4 regions of the Qipengyuania sp. 902 genome follow, and region 1 is predicted to be linked to each of the others. Evidence: predicted binding sites of a transcription regulator. Region 1 holds the regulator's gene; each other region holds the start of a gene.
What was found. Region 1 encodes LexA, which represses DNA repair genes until DNA is damaged. Its sites were predicted from a motif close to GTTCCNCNCTTGTTCT; they were not measured.

Region 1 (4,721 bases):
TTGAGCGATCCGCAATGACCGACAGCCGCTCCATCCTCGTCATCGACAATTACGACAGCTTCACCTTCAACCTCGTCCATTACCTGATGGAAATGGGCGCCGAGGTGGAGGTGGTGCGCAATGACGCCATCTCGGCGGGCCAGGCGATGAACAGCGGCGCGGCGGGCTTCCTGATCTCACCCGGTCCCTGCACACCGAACGAGGCCGGCGTTAGTCTCGACCTCGTGGCGGCATGCGCGGATGCGTGTAAGCCGCTGCTCGGCGTCTGCCTTGGCCATCAGGCGATCGGCCAGCACTTTGGTGGCAAGGTCGTTCGCGGCGGGCTGATGCATGGCAAGACGTCACCGGTGGAACATGACGCCACCGGCGTATTTGCCGGACTGCCGTCACCCTTCATCGCGACCCGCTATCACTCGCTGATTGTGGAGGACATTCCCGAGTGCCTCGCGGTCAACGGCACCAGCACGACGCCCGGCCTCGATGGCAGCAGCGTGATGGGGTTCCGTCATAGCGACTTGCCTATCCACGGCGTCCAATTTCATCCCGAAAGCATCGCGACAGAGCATGGCCATGCGTTGCTTGCGAATTTCCTCTCGCTGTGCGGCATCAAGGCAAAGGTGCCGGCATGAAGACGCTCCCCACAGCAGAGCAGCATCTGGCCGAGCAGGAGGCCGAGGAGGTCTTCGGCTGGATACTGGACGGCGAGACGAGCGACGAGGAAATCGCGCGGTTCCTACGCGAAATATCCACCCGCAGCGAAACATCCGATGAGATCGCGGGCGCGGCACGGGCCCTGCGGGCGCGACTGATCCCGATCGATGCGCCTGAAGGAACGGTCGATTGTTGCGGCACGGGCGGCGATGGGCACCACACGCTTAACGTCTCGACGGCAGTGAGCCTCTTGGTCGCGGCGTGCGGCGTCCCTGTGGCCAAGCACGGCAATCGGGCGGCGAGCAGCAAGTCGGGCGCGGCAGACACGCTCGAAGCGCTCGGGCTGGACATGGAAGCGGCAGGAAGAACCGCCGAGAAGTCGCTGGCCGAACTAGGAATTTGCTTCCTCTTCGCAAAGAACCATCATCCAGCAATGGGGCGGATGCAGCCGATCCGCCAACAGCTCGGCGTTCGCACGATATTCAACCTGATGGGGCCGCTGTCCAACCCGGCAGGCGTGAAACGCCAGCTGATCGGGATTGCGCGCCCGGCCTATGTGCCGATCTACGCAGCGGCAAAAGCCAAGCTCGGCACCGAGCGTACCTTTATCGCTTCTGGCGACGAGGGGCTGGACGAGCTTAGCCTTGCGGGTGGAAACGAGCTGGCCGATGTGACCGGCAACGATTTCGAGATGCGGCGGGTAAATCCCGTACAGGCGAACCTGCCCCACGCACCGGTCGAGGCGATCCGCGGAGGCGATCCGTCGCACAATGCGAAGGCACTGGAAGCGCTCTTGCTCGGGGCGCCCGGACCCTATCGCGACGCCGTGCTGTTCAACGCCGCCGCGACGCTGATCGTGGCAGGCAAAACCGAGGACTGGACGGTTGGTGCCGAAATGGCTGGCGACGCAATCGATAGCGGCGCTGCCCGGCAACTGCTGGCGGACTGGATCGCGATCGCGCAATGAACAAGCTGGTCGAGATCTGCGAAACCAAGCGTGGCGAGGTGGCCGAGCGTATGCAGAAGCATTCGCTCGATTCGCTCGATGTGCGAGCCACGGGCCAAACGCCGCCGCGTGGCTTTCGCTCCGCACTGGAATGCGCGCAGCAAAATGGCTTCGGCCTGATCGCCGAAATCAAGAAAGCTTCACCATCCAAGGGTCTGATCCGAGAGGATTTTCGCCCCGAGCAGCACGCTCGTGACTACGCCAGGGGCGGTGCGGCCTGTCTCTCCGTCCTGACCGATGCCCCGTACTTCCAAGGCCACGAAGACTATCTGGTCGAAGCGCGCGAGGCTTGCGATCTGCCGGTCCTGCGCAAGGACTTCATGGTCGACCCCTGGCAGGTCGCTGAAGCCCGCGCGCTCGGCGCTGATGCGATACTCATCATCGTTGCCGCGCTGGACGACGGCGTGATGGGCGAGATCGAAGCGGCCGCGATTGAGCGCGGGATGGACGTGTTAGTCGAAGTCCATGACGAACACGAGCTGGAACGCGCGCAAGCGCTTCAATCGCGGCTCATCGGTGTCAACAATCGGGATCTGCGGACCTTTACCACCGAACTAGCGACCACCGAGCGGCTCGCAGCCCTCGCCCCTGAGCACGCCCTTATTGTCGGAGAGAGCGGCATTGCGACGCATGCCGATTGCCAGCGCCTCGCGCGCGGCGGCGTCCGTAGCTTCCTCGTCGGCGAAAGTCTGATGCGGCAGGCCGATGTCGTCGCTGCGACGCGTACCCTGCTCCAAGGCTGACTCAGCTCCGGCACGTATCGCGAACGCCTGTTCTCCACAAGAAAGGTCCGAAACGGCTGAATTGCTTGACTTGCTGATATCCGTTGCCTAATTGTTCCACATTCGTTCACAGGGTTGTGAACAGGCGGCACGGGAGTTGCGCAGATATGCTGACAGCCAAGCAGCACGAATTGATCCGCTTCATCCAGCAACGGCTGGAGGAGACCGGCATTTCACCCAGTTTCGAAGAAATGAAGGAAGCGCTCGACCTCAAGAGCAAATCCGGCGTGCATCGCCTGATTTCCGCTCTCGAAGAACGTGGTTTCATCCGTCGCCTGCCCAACCGGGCGCGCGCGCTCGAGGTCGTCAAACTGCCCGAAGATGCGGTGACAGGCTCCGGCCAGGCCAAGCCTGCGAACGATACCGGCGCGACCACGGCGGCTACGGTAACGGCGAAACCCGTCGCCCCGGAACCGGCGAACGACATCATCGACGTGCCGCTCCATGGCCGAATCGCGGCTGGCGCGCCGATCGAAGCGATCGAGGGCCAGGCGAGCATGCCTGTTCCTGCCGCGCTGCTTGGGCCCGGCGAGCATTACGCGCTCGAAGTGTCGGGCGACTCGATGGTCGAGGCAGGAATCTTCGATGGCGACTTCGCACTCGTGCGACGGTCCGATACCGCTCGCGACGGGGAGATCGTCGTGGCGCTTGTCGATGACGAAGAAGCTACGCTGAAATATCTGCGCCGCGATGGCGGGCGAATCCGCCTCGATCCTGCGAATGGGGCCTACGAACCGCAGGTTTATGAATCCCATCGAGTGAAGGTTCAAGGCAAGCTTGCCGGTTTGCTACGGCGCTACCATTGACGCTCGACGAGATAGGTTTGGTTTGGGAGAGGGGCGCGGCGTCGGCTGCGCCCCCTCTTCTTTCAGAGGTTGTTTTTATTGGGAGCCCGCGTTCCGCCGGACGAGAGGGCGGAACCAACCGTGCTCGCCCTGCCCTTCGGCGACGGTATCGATACGCTCTTCGGCAAGGTAAATGGCGGTACCCCCTTCCCGCTCGAGAAACCGGCGATCGGCCTTGAGCCAACGTGGCTTGCATGAGAGCGGCAGGAAGCGATCAGCGATGACGATGTCGGACCTGTCGCAGGCGGCGGCAAGCGCTCGCTCCTCGATAAGTTCGCGGCTTCGCGCAATCAGCACGTCCCATTCTCGACCATCCCTATCGATACGTAAGCTACAAAAATCCCGGCTGCACCGAGCGCCCGACCATTCGGCTAAAGGTACGGGCTCCCCGTCGAGCGCTGCGATTTCGCGCAGGTTTTGCTGGGCGTAGCTGCCCTCGCTGTCCCGCAAAACAAGCAGCCGACCGTCAGCGCTCGCTATACCAACATCACGCCCGTCACGCGTTATCACGATGTCCGGGGCGGGTGTCGCCCACATCCATAAGGAAGCGACGGCGACGGGAATCACGCCCCAAAGCCGTTTTCTTCCATGCCACAAGGCTAACCAGAGCGCGCCAAGGACAAATATCGCCATCGCCGCCATCGGCATCTTGGGCGCGAGCTTCACGGCACCCGGCTGAGCCGAAACGAGGTGCGCGATCCACAGCAGCACATCGAGCGATTTGCCGACCAGCCACCAAGCCGGCGCCCCCAGCCCGACTACGTCCATCGCCAGCGCCAGTGCCACCAGCGGCATGGAGACGAAGGTCACCAGCGGGATCGCGAACAGATTTGCGACCGCCCCGTAAATCCCCGCCCGGTGGAAATGGAAGAGGACGATCGGCATAAGTGCGAGCTCGATGACAAAGCCGGTCAGGAACAGCATCAACGCCCGGCGGCCGAAACGGCGCAGGCCGCTTTCTTCTCGTGGCGCAAGGAATTCGCGAAACGGCTTCGCATTATGCAGCGCGACGATGGCTAGCACGGCGGCAAAGCTCATCTGGAAGCTCGGCCCGACCAACGACTCCGGCCACAGGAATAGCACCGAAATTGCCGCCACTGCGACTAGGCGCAAAGAGAGCGGCTCGCGCCCAAGCGCCAGAGCCGTCAGGACCAGAAGTGCGCCGATGCAACTACGCACCGTCGGCACCTGAGCCCCGGTCAAAAGCGTGTAGCCGATCCCGGCAAGCGCAGCGATTGCCGCGGCGACAATCGGCAAACGGACCCGCAGCGCAAGCCATTGCCACAGGGCCAGCAACTTGAGCGCAATCAGATAGGTCGCGGCGATGATCGCGCTCACGTGGAGACCGCTGATCGACAGCAAATGCGTGAGACCAGAATCGCGCATGGCCACCTCGTCCGCTTCGGAAATCGCCCCGCGATCGCCGCTGGCGAGAGT
Region 2 (4,721 bases), 310 kb from region 1:
TCCTCGAAATGGAGGCCCGTGGTCGGCTCGTCGAGGATGTAGAGCGTCTGCCCGGTGCTGCGCTTGCTGAGTTCCTTGGCGAGCTTCACGCGCTGCGCCTCGCCGCCGGACAGCGTGGTCGCCTGCTGGCCGACCTTGACGTAGCCGAGGCCGACCTCGTTCAGCATGTGCATCTTGTCGCGGATCGGGGGGACGGCCTTGAAGAAGCCTTCCGCGTCCTCGATCGTCATGTCGAGCACGTCGGCGATGGAGTGGCCCTTGAATTTCACCTCCAGCGTTTCGCGGTTGTAGCGCTTGCCGCCGCATTCCTCGCAGGTGACGTAGACGTCGGGCAGGAAGTGCATCTCGATCTTGATGAGGCCATCGCCCTGGCACGCCTCGCAGCGGCCGCCCTTGACGTTGAAGCTGAAGCGCCCCGGCTTGTAACCGCGCGCCTGCGCTTCGGGGAGGCCGGCGAACCAGTCGCGGATCTGGGTGAAGGCGCCGGTATAGGTCGCCGGGTTGGAGCGCGGGGTGCGGCCGATGGGCGACTGGTCGATCTCGATCACCTTGTCGCAATATTCGAGGCCGGTGACCTTGTCGTGCGCGCCCGCGACCACGCGAGCGCCGTTCAGTTGGCGTGCGGCGGAGGCGTAGAGCGTGTCGATGGTGAAGGACGACTTGCCGCTGCCCGAGACGCCGGTGATGCAGGTGAAGGTGCCGAGCGGGATGGAAGCGGTGACGTCGTTCAAGTTGTTCGCCCGCGCGCCGTGGACGGTGAGCTCGTGCCCGTTGCCCTTGCGGCGAGTGCTCGGGACGGCAATCTCGCGCCGCCCGGTGAGATAGGCCGCGGTGAGCGACTTCTTCGACTTGAGCACCTGTTTCAGCGTGCCCTGCGCCACCACCTCGCCGCCATGCACGCCCGCGCCGGGGCCGAGATCGACCACATGGTCGGCGGTGCGGATAGCGTCCTCGTCATGCTCGACCACGATCACCGTATTGCCGAGATCGCGCAGGCGCTTGAGAGTCTCGAGCAGCCGGTCGTTGTCGCGCTGGTGGAGGCCGATGCTGGGCTCGTCGAGCACGTAGAGGACGCCCGAAAGGCCTGAGCCGATCTGGCTGGCGAGGCGAATACGCTGGCTTTCGCCGCCGGAGAGCGTGCCGCTGGTGCGGTCGAGGTTGAGGTAGTCGAGCCCGACGTTGTCGAGGAACCCCAGCCGCTCGTTGATCTCCTTCAGGATGGCCTTGGCGATCTGCTGCTGCGTATCGTTGAGCGCATCGGGGAGCTTGAGGAAATAGTCCTTCGCATCGGCCACGCTCATCTTGGTGGGGGTGGCAATGTCGGTGCCGGCGATCTTCACCGCCAGCGCCTTCTCGTTGAGGCGCTTGCCGTGGCAGGTCTCGCACGGTTGCGCGGTCTGGAACTTGGCCAGCTCCTCGCGCATCCACGCGCTTTCGGTCTGCAGCATACGGCGGTTGAGGTTGCCGATCACGCCTTCGAACGGCTTCTTCACCGTGTACTGCTTGCGCCCGTCCTTGAAGGTGAGCGGGATGGCGCGGCCCTTGGTGCCGTAGAGGATGATGTCGCGGATTTCCTTGTCGAATTCCTCCCACGGGGTGGTGAGATCGAACTCGTATTCCTTCGCGAGGCTGGCGAGCACCTGCATGTAATATGGGCTCGGCGGGTTGGACTTGGCCCAGGGCACCACCGCGCCCTTCTTCAGGCTTAGCGCCTCGTTGGGCACGACCAGCTGCGGGTCGAACAGCTGCTTCTCGCCGATGCCGTCGCAGGTCGGGCAGGCCCCCTGCGGCGCGTTGAAGGAGAACAGGCGCGGCTCGACTTCCTCGATGGTGAAGCCGGAGACAGGACAGGAGAAGCGTTCGGAGAAGACAATGCGATTGTCGGGTAACCCCGCCCCTTTCATCGCGCCGCCCTTCCCGGCATCCGGACCGATGGTCGCGGGGCGCACGTCCTGCCGCTCCGCCAGCGCCTCAGCCACGGTCGTGTCGGCGAGATCGACATAGGCCAGCCCGTCCGCCAGCTTCAGCGCCGTCTCGAAACTGTCCGCCAGGCGCGTCTCCAGCCCCGCCTTCACCGCGAGGCGGTCGACCACCACTTCGATGTCGTGCTTGAACTTCTTGTCGAGCGCGGGCGCGTCCTCGATCGCATACATCTCGCCGTCGATGCGCACGCGGGTGAAGCCGGCCTTCTGCCACTCGGCCAGTTCCTTCCGGTATTCGCCCTTGCGCCCGCGCACCACCGGCGCGAGCAGGTAGAGCCTCGTCCCCTCGGGCAGCGCCATCACCCGGTCTACCATGTTGGACACCGTCTGCGCCTCGATCGGCAGGCCGGTGGCGGGCGAGTACGGCACCCCCACCCTCGCCCACAGCAGGCGCATGTAGTCGTAGATCTCGGTCACCGTCGCCACGGTACTGCGCGGATTGCGGCTGGTGGTCTTCTGCTCAATCGAGATTGCAGGAGAGAGCCCGTCGATATGCTCGACATCGGGCTTCTGCATCATCTCGAGGAACTGGCGCGCATAGGCGCTCAAGCTCTCGACATAGCGCCGCTGACCCTCGGCATAGATCGTGTCGAACGCCAGGCTCGACTTGCCCGAGCCGGACAAGCCGGTGATCACGATCAGGCTATCGCGCGGCAAGTCGATATCGACGCCCTTGAGATTGTGTTCACGAGCGCCGCGGACGGAAATTTTGGTGAGTGCCATGAAGCAAAGTGTTCCGCAGATGTTCCAATAAATCAAGCTGGCGCGCAGCCAGTTGAAAAATTCTATGTCTTTTGGTCATGCCGGATGTGGGGCCTTTATGACGCTGCACAAGGTCGCAGGACGCGTTTCGATCCCACCGCTGTCGCCCAAGTCTCCAAACCTACCTATTCTCCGAATTCCGGTATGCGCGTATCCGCTGATATAAACATGCTCACGAATTAGGTTGCTCCCTCCCATTCGAAAATCGGGGCAACTCGGGTGAGTTGCCGTTGATTTGGGCAGTAGAAAAAGGCATTGGGTCTTCAAATTAAGGAAGGGGTCGAGTTTTGGGTGTAACAGTAGTAAATCCGGACAATTCTTTCGTTGCGACGGAAGAGGACGATAGCGTCACATTTAATAACAACCACAACGGAGCTAGCCGCATCGATGCGTTGGGCGGCGTGGATACGCTGATCGTAGATCATCGCACCCAGGGCCGCTCTATTATAGAGGCTGCGCAACTGAGTGGCGGCTCTTTCAACGGGACCGCAAAGACGTCCTCCGGCTACACAACCACGTTTTTTTCCAATTTCGAAATTCTGGATTTCACTGGATCGAATGTGGATGACCGGCATCTGTTAAGGCTGCAAGATTTTGCACTGGAACGGTCCATTAAGTTCGATGGGTGGGATGGGATCGACTTGTTGACCCTCGCTTTCGGCGCGACGTCCGGTGACTGGACATTCGATGCTAGCGGGGCAACAATCTTCAGCAGCGTCGGCTCCTTCTCGAACTACGAGCAGTTCAGGCTCTATGGGGGAAGCGGAAACGACTCTATTACCAGTGGCGACCTCGACGACGAACTTCGGGGTGGCGGAGGTACAAATATCCTAAAGGCGGGAGCAGGCGATGATACCGTCCGATCCGAATCAACCACCGACTACGCGGATGGCGGCAGCGGGACCGACTATTGGGAGGCGGTTTTCGGCGCTCCAGCGTTTGGTACTCAGGTGGCGATCGGTCTCGAAGTATTCGTGGATGGTGCGCTCGCAGCTACTAATTTCGAGAGTTATCGCGTCACCACAGGTATAGGTGACGATACCATAACTGTTTCTACCACGAACGCGGTTGCCGCCAGGGGCGGTCGCGGGATGGATACGATTGTCGCCCAGTATTCGGACGATACCGACGCAATTTATTTCCGTGCTTATATTACTCACACGGGATCGATCTCAGGCTCGGTGGGCGAGACCGGTGCTAACTACTGGTTAGCCTTTGATGAGATGGAAGAAGTAGCGTTCCTGGGGGGTTCGGGTGACGACTTCTTCAAGCTTGAATATGGCATGACCGGAGATGCAATAAGCATGATCGATGGTGGAGCAGGAAACGATCATCTTGAGTTCGACCTGCGAGGCTTGAGTGGTGATACGCGATTTATCGTCAATGCGGACGGCTTCGTCGACAGTAATCGTGGCAGTTTCTCGCAAATCGAGACGTTTCGTTTCGAAATGGGAGACGGCGACGATCTTGTGGCCACCGGAGATGGCGCCGATTATGTAGACGGGAATGGTGGTGCCGACGACATTTCAGGCGGGAATGGCGATGATGTCCTCTTCGGAGGAGCGCAATCGGACATACTCCGCGGCGGAGCTGGAAACGACAGTCTGACCGGCACTACCGGTTACGTTGAGACGGACGACGCAAACCAGCTATTCGGGGATGAAGGAGATGATGTCCTTTACGCGGGATTGGGCAACGACCTACTTGATGGTGGGGAGGGTCGCGATACCGTCGACTATACGTATTTTCGCGTTGGTGTGAGCGTTTCCCTGGCGGAGCCAAACGCCTTGCAAGAAGTTGCGACAGACGTATTTCATCGCCTGACCGATATCGAACATTTGAGGGGTTCGCACGCATCTGACAACCTCACAGGCTCCGGCGCCGCGAATGTCATCGAAGGAAGATACGGCAACGATCGCATCTTCGGCCTCTACGGCGCGGATCGTCTCTTCGGGGGTGATGGCAACGACGAACTGA
Region 3 (4,721 bases), on a different contig from region 1:
TTGCTGCGCGATATACGCGGTTCCCTCTTCGCCATGGTTCTTTTCGACCCAGAGCGCGACGGCCCACAATTCCTGATCGCGGTTCAGCACCATGGTTCACGTCTCCCGGTCCAGGTTCGCGCCAGGCCTTCGCTGACCAGCTGATCGCCAAGCGAGCGGCCGCCGCGCGTTACAACCCGCAATTTGCGACCGTACTGATCCTCGTCTCTGCTACCGATGGTCCTCAGTTCGAAGGGCCCGCCATTCAGCAATTCGACAAGGCGGTGTGTCGCGCGCATGCCGAGCTGGTATTCATAGTCGCAACGAGGCTCGCTGATCTCGGGAGTGTCGATGTCGGCAATCCGGATCTTCACGCCATCAAGCCAGAAAGTATCTCCATCCACGACGCATGTGCGCCGGATGGATCCGCAGATGTCGAATTGTGGGGAGCTTGCTTGCTGGAATAAAGCCTGAGGCTGCTGATCGTCGTTAGCAAGGCTGGCATCATGGACTGGCCAGTTGAGTGCCAGCATCCCTCCAGCAAATACGATCGCGAATGCTCCCAAACCCAACGCGATCTCCTTTCTCAGCTTCCGGCGCTTCTGTGCCTTCAACGCCTTGCGAAAGTCGAACGGCTCACCTGGGGTCTCATTCACTGGCGTTGTCCGTCTTCATTCCGGCACATGATTTCAGACAATAGCCGGAAATCAGGTAGTTTCGTCAATTGTACCTACCAATTGCTTGCCAACGTCCCAACACAGACCGGACATATTGCGGCGTTTCACCATTGTTGGGAATGCCGCGTGATCGGGAGACGGCACCTGGGCCAGCATTGTAAGCAGCCAAGGCCAGGTGGACTGCGTCGAACCGGTCCAACATATCGCGAAGGTACCTGGCGCCACCGTTGATCGATGCAAGAGGGTCATGACGGTTCCGGACGCCCAGTTCTCTCGCCGTGGCCGGCATAAGCTGAGCCAGCCCGGCAGCACCGGCTGGACTAACAGCCATCGGATTGAAGCGGGACTCAGCCCAGATAAGAGCACGAAGCAGGTTGGTCGGAAGCCCGTAACGGCGTTCAGCCTCGGCTATCGCCGCCATATACAAGCCTTCCCGGTAGGATACGTTTGCTGGCTCGGCCTGGTAGATTGCAGGAAGATATTCCCTTGCCGGCTGCTGGCCCGTCTTCGGCGGAACGATCGCGTGCTCGAACAAGGTGAAATCCTGGGCGCGTACTTGCTGTGAGGAGGTCGCGATCATCCCCAGACAGGCGACCGCTAGCGCGGTCAGACAATTGAGGCAGTTCATCTCGTCTTGTGCTCCATTGATTCGAATCGAAAGAGAACATAAAAAGAACATGTGCCTGTAGGAAAGCCGCGAATGCCTGCCTTTGGGAGAGGAGAGGAACGCTGATGAGGGGGCCACTTTGCATGCTGAGGAGCTCGCATGTCCCTGTCTGTCCAAACTCATCCCAACCGGTCGCTTGCCGAGACCGCCCGTCGCATTTGCGAATCGCGAGGGGGCAAATGGTCCGGCACAAAGGGCATGGCCTGTTGCCCCGCGCATGATGACCGCACGCCGTCACTCGGTGTGTCGCTCGGCCGACAGGCCATCCTCTTCCACTGTTTCGCGGGATGCGATCAGCAGAGCGTGCTGGCTGCTCTGGCGCGTGAAGGTTTCGAGGCACCGGCGCTTTTTTCAGGTTCTGCGACCACCAACGAACCCGAATCAACCAGCACCTGCAAACCCTCGGCGGTAGCGCTGAGGATCTGGCGCGATGCACAGCCACTGCGTGCTAGTCCGGCAAAGGCATATCTTGAAAGCCGCGGCATCCTCGCCGCATCTCCGGCGCTCCGCTTCCTTCCACGAACGCCGCTTGGCCCGAAAGGACGGGCCCGCTTTCTGCCCGCCATGATCGCGGCAGTCAGCCTCGACGAGGGCCCGATCGCCATCCACCGCACGTTCCTGTCTACCGAGGCTTCAGGCAAGGCCGCTTTCGAAAAGCCGAAACGCGCGCTCGGCGCGCTCGGTGAAGCTGCTGTTCGTCTCTTCGCTCCAGTTTCCGGCAAGCTTGGCCTTGCCGAGGGGGTCGAGAGCGCGATGTCGGCCTATGCTCTCACCGGCATTCCCGTCTGGGCGACCCTGGGCAATGAGCGCTTCGGTCTCGTCAGCGTGCCTGAGAGCGTGACCGAGCTTCACCTCTTCGTCGATCACGATACTGGCGGCGAGCTGGCCGCGTCGCGTGGCCTGGCCGCTTATGCCCGCGAAGGGCGGACGATCCACGTTCGCAAACCATCCTCACGCGACACCGACTGGAACGATGAACTTACAGCATGGCTGCGCCGCAAAGCGGCGCGGTAGAGGAGAGAAAGCTTCTCGAATTCCTGATCCGGCAGAGGGCGTGTCCCGATGCCCCCATCAGGAGGACGAATTGCCATGTTTCAATCTGACTTGTTTCCCGCCGGCGAGCAGTTGCCGTCCATGCCCATGGCCTATGCCATTGGCACCCGAGTTGCCGCGCTTCTTGCTTCGGGACGTCATCTTACCCGTACCGACATTTCCGGGCTGTTCGCCGAAGAGGCCGGTGTTCTGGACTGGGGAGGTGCCTGGACGATCGACGACTACAACAGCGCGGTCGAGATCGCCGCACTACTCTGGCTTCGAGAGTCCTCACGGATCGATCTGGCGACGAATGTACACGAAGCCGAAGCGCGGTTCGACTGGCTCGAAGCAGCCTTGCCGCCGCGGCACGTTCGCAGCGAAGCACAGGTCGAGCTCCAGCAGTTCTCGACCCCGCCAATGCTGGCCTGGCTGATGGCGAAGTCCGCAGCTGTCTGCGCGCAAGACACGCTCCTCGAACCGTCCGCAGGCGATGGTGCCCTTGCTCTCTGGGGTTGCCTCCAGAACGCTTCGCTGCTTCTCAACGAGATCGATCCGGCAAGACGAGACGGTCTGGCCCACGTCTTCCCCACGGCCACCATCACTGCGCATGACGGGGAACTGATCGCCGACTTGCTTCGCGGCCATGTTCCGTCTGCCGTGCTGACGAACCCGCCGTTCGCTCACAGCCTGGAACGCGGCAAGGACGGTGAGACCGCTATGCGTCACCTACGCGGTGCAATCCGGGCCGCTGCTAATCGGGCGAGGATCGTCGCCATTATGCCTGAAGGCTTCGACGCCTCCACCTTCGCCAAGGAACAGGACGAAGCATCGCTGCTCCTCGATGCTCGGCTGCAGCAGATGTTTCGCCGGACAGGGACGGGGATCGCTGTTCGCCTGGTTGTGTTCGACAAGACGCCGACTGCGTCCTCGCCTGCGATCATCGGAGATACTGCCGACCTCATCTCGCTCCACGAGCTTATCACCGCGCTTCCGCCACGCGTACAGACCTCCGCCAACATCTATCGCCTGCCGCTCGGCAAGCCAGTGCGCCTCGTTGGCAAGACTTCGGCCCAAAGCGCGCCGGTGCGGCCGCTGGCGCCGTTCGCTGCGACACCAGCAGCCACGGCGAATGCGATCGACCTTGCCTATTCGGTCCTCGCCGACCCCGCGCCTGTGCCCGAACAGGCAGGCATATACCTGCCTTACCGGCCCAGCCGCATCGCCTTCGAAGATGCTCCGGTCCATCCCACCCCGCTCGTGGAATCGGTCGCCATGGGTTCGGTCGCGGCACCGCAGCCCGATGTTTGCCCGCGCCTTCCCGCATGTTGGCAGGCCGATGGCCTGCTGTCCGAAGCGCAATGCGAGACACTGGTCTACGCTGCCCAGGCATTTGCGCGCGATCTTCCGGGTCAGTTCAACGTGAGCCAGGAAGGCACCTCGCTGGAACTCTCCGAGGACGGACACTCCTACCGCCAAGGCTTCTTCCTCGGCGACGGAACCGGAGCGGGCAAAGGACGGCAGATCGCCGCGGTCATCATGGATCGCTGGCTCGCAGGCGAGCGCCGACATGTCTGGATCACCAAGAACGAGGCGCTGCTCGAAGATGCACGCCGCGACTGGGAAGCGCTTGGCGGGCTGCCGCTCGATCTCCAGCCGCTCTCGCGCTGGAAACTCGGCCACCCGGTCACGATGTCCGAAGGTATTCTCTTCGTCACTTATCCGACGCTGTGCTCGGGGCGTGCCGAGGATACGCGGCTCGACCAGATCCTTGCCTGGGCGGGTGAGAGTTTCGACGGCGTGATTGCCTTCGACGAGGCTCACGCCATGGCCAATGCACTCCGTGGCTCTTCAAACCGCGGCAAGGTCAGGGGCTCCGAACAGGGCATGGCGGGCCTCAGGCTGCAGAACCATCTGCCGCGCGCCCGGGTGCTCTACGCGTCTGCCACTGGCGCTTCGGATATCGCCAACCTTGGCTACACATCCCGGCTTGGTCTCTGGGGACCCGAGACTGCTTTCCCGACCCACGAGGCTTTCATGACCGAGATCCGCGCTGGCGGCGTCGCGGCGATGGAACTCGTCGCCCGCGACCTCAAGGCGCAGGGCCTCTATCTCGCCCGTGCGCTGTCCTTCGCCGGGGTCGAGTACGAAATCCTCGAACATAACCTGAGCGAAGCACAGGTGCGGATCTACGATGCCTATGCCGAGGCCTGGGCGATCATTCACCGCAATCTCGAGGCGGCGCTCGAAGCGACCCGCGTGGTCGACGAGGACAGCGGCGATACGCTCAACCGCAACGCCAAGGCTGCGGCGCTGTCGATCTTCGAAGGCACCAAGCAGCGCTTCTTTGCCCAGCTCCTGCTCTC
Region 4 (4,721 bases), on a different contig from region 1:
CTCGGTCAGTTCGCCGGTGGTTTTGTCCTTGGTCGGGGTGCGCGCCATCGTCAGCATGGGGCCGGTGTCGAGCCCCGCCTCCATCTGCATGATGGTAACGCCGGTCACCGGATCGCCCGCCATCACTGCGCGGTGGATCGGCGCGGCCCCGCGCCAGCGCGGCAAAATGGAGGCGTGGACGTTGAGGCAGCCATGCTTCGGCGCGTCGAGAATGGCTTGCGGCAGGATCAGTCCGTAGGCGGCGACCACCGCCACGTCGGCCTCCAGCGCCGCGAAGGCTTTCTGCTCCTCGGCAGATTTCAGCGATTTGGGATGCCGGACTTCGATCCCGAGATCGTCGGCCCGCTGGTGCACCGGCGTGCGCGTCAGCTCCTTACCACGCCGCCCGCCGGGCCGCGGCGGCTGGGTGTAGACGCACACCACCTCATGCGCCGCATCGACCAGCGCCTGCAGCGTCGGCACGGCGAAATCCGGGCTTCCCATGAAGATAATGCGCATTGCGGCCTTTCTCTGTCTCGCCCGCGCCCCTATCTGTGGCGCGATGGCATCGCAAGAGATCGAAACCCTCGCATCGGCGCTGGCCCGCCTGCCCGGTCTCGGCCCGCGCAGTGCGCGGCGGGCGGTGCTGTGGCTGGTCAAGCGTCGCGAGACGGCGCTGCCGGCCCTGCTCGACGCACTGGCCACCGTTGGCGAGGCGCTGGTCGAGTGCGAGACCTGCGGCAATGTCGACACGCGCAACCCCTGCGCCATCTGCGCCGATCCGCGCCGCGACATGAAGAGCCTGTGCGTGGTGGAGGACGTGTCCGACCTGTGGGCGCTCGACCGCGCGAAACTGTTTACCGGGCGCTACCATGTGCTCGGCGGCAAGCTGTCGGCGCTGGACGGCGTGCGGCCCGAGGATCTCAACATCGCCAGCCTGATGGCGCGCGTCGAAGAGGGCGGGGTGGACGAAATCGTCCTCGCCATGAACGCTACGCTGGAGGGGCAGACGACGGCGCACTATCTCGCCGAGCGGCTGGAGGTCTACCCTGTGCGGATTACGCAGCTGGCGCACGGCCTGCCCGTTGGAGGGGAGCTGGATTACCTCGACGAGGGCACCTTGGCGCAGGCCTTGCGAGCGCGACGGCCTGTTTGATATTCTGTCTGCGTGCGGGCCAGACATCCGTCCGGCCCTTGCGGCGGCACCAGCCCACGCCCCCACCCGGCCACCCACGGCACGGTATTTTATGGGTGGCCGGGTGGGGGCGTGGGCTGGTGCCGCAAGCTATCGACGGATGTCGATAGCGCACCCAACAAAGACTCCGGGAGGGGGAGCGGGACGGAACAGCTAGCCTTCGACGGATGTCGAAGGCGCACCTAACGAACAATTGAACAATCGCGCGCGCGCGCCTATCTGACCTCCCATGGCTATCCGTGAAATTCTCGAAGTGCCGGATCCCCGGCTCAAGGTCGTGTCCGAACCCGTCACCGAGTTCGACGATGAGTTGAAGACGCTCGTCTCCGACATGTTCGAAACCATGTACGATGCCCCCGGCATCGGGCTTGCGGCGATCCAGGTCGGCGTGCCCAAGCGGGTGCTGGTGATCGACTTGCAGCCCGAAGATACCGAGGCCGAGGGCGAGGTCTGCAATCACGGCGGTCACGAACACGTGCATTATCCGGTCAAGAAAGAGCCGCGCGTCTTCATCAACCCGGAAATCCTCGATCCTGCGGACGAGCTGGCGACGTATCAGGAGGGCTGCCTTTCGGTCCCCGACATCTTCGCCGATGTCGATCGCCCGGCCACCTGCCGCGTGCGCTACCAGGATCTCGAAGGCGAGACCCACGAAGAGGACCTCGACGGGCTCATGGCCACGTGCATCCAGCACGAAATGGACCATCTCGAGGGCATCCTGTTCATCGACCACCTCAGCCGCCTCAAGCGCAACATGGCGCTCAAAAAGCTGAAGAAGCTGCGCGAAGCGGCGTAATTTGCTTGGCCTCAAGCGCCGGCGGCCGCGGCCGCGGCCTTAGGCTATCCTCGCTCACGCGACCTGAAGGTCACATCGCTGCGGGCGGCCGGTCGGCCTTGCCTCACCTTCGGTTCGGTTCTCTAGGAGAGGATAGGTCGCGCCTCAAAATCAAGGCTCGCCCCTCCTAGAGCACCGGGCCGGCGGAGGCCCGGCAAGGGCGACCGCCCGCCCGCAGCGGGCGCGGCTTGCCGCGCGTCTAGCGAGGACGAACCCGCGGATGCGGGTTCGCAATACAATTAGGCTACTTCCAGCATCGCATCGCGCGCTTTCACGCAGTCCTCGACCACTTCGTGGCACATCCGCGCGCAGCGCTGGCAGTGCGGGTTGTCGTGCTTGTCGCATTCCTCGGCGCAGACCTTGCAGGCGAGGATGCAGGCTTCGAGCAGCGACTTGATCACCGCCGTATTGCCATGAGTCCGCCGCGCCGCGACCGTGCTGACGGCCTGGCAGATGTCCGACGCGTCGGAGCACTTGCGGATGCATTCGGACATGTCGCCCTCTTCCGCATTGCAGGCATCGACGCAGCTGCTGGCTATCGCCGCGCAATACATCGCGTGCTTCACCGCTTCGCCAAGTTCCTCGGTATAGTCGGCACCCACGGCGGGGTGGTCCTGGATCATTTCCTTGATCGACATAGAATATCTCCTCTTTGCATGAGGAGCGCGCGGCTGTGGGGATAGTTCCGGGCAGGTCTTTTCCGCAAGTCCCGTTCCAGCTATGTTCCGGCGCATGGATATGACCGTTCTCATCGTCGCCGTCGCCGCCCTCCTGATCGGGGTGGCGCTCGGCTGGTTCGCCGGATCGCGACCGGCAGCCGACTGGAAAGCGCGCCATGGCGAGCGTGATGCCGAGGCCAAGGAACTGGACGAGAAGTTCCGCCGCGCCATCGTGGAGCTGGAGAATGCGACCGTGCGCGCGGCCCGCGCCGATGCGCTCGACGGCGAATTGCGCGAAACCCGCACGGCGCATGAAACGGCGCTCGATGCCCTGCGGCGCGACAATGTCGCGCTCGGGTCCGAACTGGCGACGCTGAAGGAAAAGACCGCCAATTTCGACGAGCAGAAACGCCTGCTGGTCGAGGCGCGCGAGGAATTGCTCAAGGAATTCCAGAACACCGGCACCGCTGTGTTGTCGAAGGCACAGGAAGATTTCCTCAAGCGCGCGAACGAGCGTTTCGGCCACTCCGAAAAGACCAGCGAGGAAAAGCTGCGCGCTCTGCTCGATCCGGTGGGTAAGCGGCTGGAGGCTTACGAGAAGCAGGTCGCCGCGCTGGAGGAAAAGCGCACCGATGCCTTCGGGCGGCTCTACCAACAGATCACCGAGATGCAGCGCGGGCAGGAAGAGGTCCGGCGCGAGGCGCAGCGGCTCGGAAACAGCCTGACCAACGCCCCCAAGGCCCGCGGCCGCTGGGGCGAGCGGGCGCTGCAGAACGTGCTCGAGCAATGCGGATTGTCGGAGCATACCGATTTCGATCTCGAACATTCGATCGAGACCGAGGAAGGGCGGCTGCGCCCCGATGCGGTGGTGCATGTGCCGGGGCAGAAGAAGCTCGTGATCGATGCCAAGGTCTCGCTCAACGCATACCAGGCCGCGTTCGAAGCGGATGACGACGACGAGCGCGGGCGGCATCTAGACCTGCATGCGAAATCGATGCGCAACCACGTCCAGACGCTCGGCAGCAAGAGCTACCAGAGCCAGTTCGACGACACGCCCGACTATGTGGTGATGTTCGTCCCCGGCGAACATTTCGTCGCCGCCGCGCTGGAGCACGATCCGGAGTTGTGGGACTTCGCCTTCCGCAACAAGGTGCTGCTGGCGACGCCCACCAACCTCGTCGCCATCGCGCGCACCGTGGCGCAGGTCTGGCGGCAGGACACGATCGCGCAGGAAGCGGTGGAGATCGGCAAGGCCGGGGCGGAGCTTTACGACCGCCTCGCCGTCGCCGCCGAACACATGAAGCGCGTTGGTGGCGGGCTGGAGACGGCGGTCAACAATTACAACAAGTTCGTCGGCAGTTTCGAACGCAACGTGCTGACTTCGGGCAGGCGCCTCGCCGAACGCGGCATCGAAATCGGCAAGCGCGAGATCGAGGAAGTGCCGAAGGTGGAGGCGACCCCGCGCTACAATGCGGAAGACGCCGCGCAGATCGAGGACGGCACCGGCGAAGGGCGCGAAGCGGCGGAGTGAGCAACTCCTCTATCGTCATCCCAGCGCAAGCTGGGATCGCTCACCTCCTGGCCGGACATTAGCGGATGAGCGGCTGGGTCTATCTCATGACCAACAAGCCGCGCGGCGTGCTTTACATCGGCGTCACCTCCGACCTCCCCTTCCGCATCCAGCAACACCGTACAGGCAAAGGCTCCACTTTCTGCCGACGCTACGGTTTGGACCGACTGGTGCACGAGGAGGAGTACGAAGACATCACCGACGCCATCGCACGTGAGAAGGCGATGAAGGCGTGGAAGCGTGAGTGGAAGATCGAACTGATCGAGCAGGCGAACCCGGACTGGAGCGACCTGTTCGAGCGGCTCGCCTGACCGAGAGCGATCCCAGCTTTCAACCTACGGTTGTGCTTCGCAACCGCTGGGACGACGATTATGCTGAGTTGATGGGCGTCGGCTTTCGATTTTTATGCAGAGGCAAGCACTACTTCGCCCTTGCCCAACCTTCCCGCTCAGCCTGAGCTTGTCGAAGGCCACGCGCCAACCC

Region 2: the regulator LexA is predicted to act here: its motif matches at 2,716-2,731, upstream of uvrA (excinuclease ABC subunit UvrA).
Region 3: the regulator LexA is predicted to act here: its motif matches at 1,318-1,333, upstream of ACSH0F_RS05015 (DUF7146 domain-containing protein).
Region 4: the regulator LexA is predicted to act here: its motif matches at 2,721-2,736, upstream of rmuC (DNA recombination protein RmuC).

Annotation. Positions count from the first base shown of each region.
Region 1 covers NZ_JBNJLJ010000002.1:246,639-251,359, forward strand. The annotation lists gene ACSH0F_RS06295 (anthranilate synthase component II) at 15-629, shown strand; gene trpD (anthranilate phosphoribosyltransferase) at 626-1,618, shown strand; gene trpC (indole-3-glycerol phosphate synthase TrpC) at 1,615-2,400, shown strand; gene lexA (transcriptional repressor LexA) at 2,547-3,245, shown strand; gene ACSH0F_RS06315 (ComEC/Rec2 family competence protein) at 3,321-4,721, opposite strand, start outside.
Region 2 covers NZ_JBNJLJ010000002.1:553,098-557,818, forward strand. The annotation lists gene uvrA (excinuclease ABC subunit UvrA) at 1-2,705, opposite strand, end outside; gene ACSH0F_RS07755 (calcium-binding protein) at 3,032-4,721, shown strand, end outside.
Region 3 covers NZ_JBNJLJ010000001.1:1,009,167-1,013,887, forward strand. The annotation lists gene ACSH0F_RS05000 (DUF6961 family protein) at 1-93, opposite strand, end outside; gene ACSH0F_RS05005 (thermonuclease family protein) at 84-635, opposite strand; gene ACSH0F_RS05010 (lytic transglycosylase domain-containing protein) at 700-1,284, opposite strand; gene ACSH0F_RS05015 (DUF7146 domain-containing protein) at 1,423-2,337, shown strand; gene ACSH0F_RS05020 (strawberry notch-like NTP hydrolase domain-containing protein) at 2,413-4,721, shown strand, end outside.
Region 4 covers NZ_JBNJLJ010000003.1:286,787-291,507, reverse strand. The annotation lists gene fmt (methionyl-tRNA formyltransferase) at 1-498, opposite strand, end outside; gene recR (recombination mediator RecR) at 542-1,135, shown strand; gene ACSH0F_RS11045 (peptide deformylase) at 1,404-1,970, shown strand; gene ACSH0F_RS11040 (four-helix bundle copper-binding protein) at 2,249-2,647, opposite strand; gene rmuC (DNA recombination protein RmuC) at 2,748-4,199, shown strand; gene ACSH0F_RS11030 (GIY-YIG nuclease family protein) at 4,265-4,549, shown strand.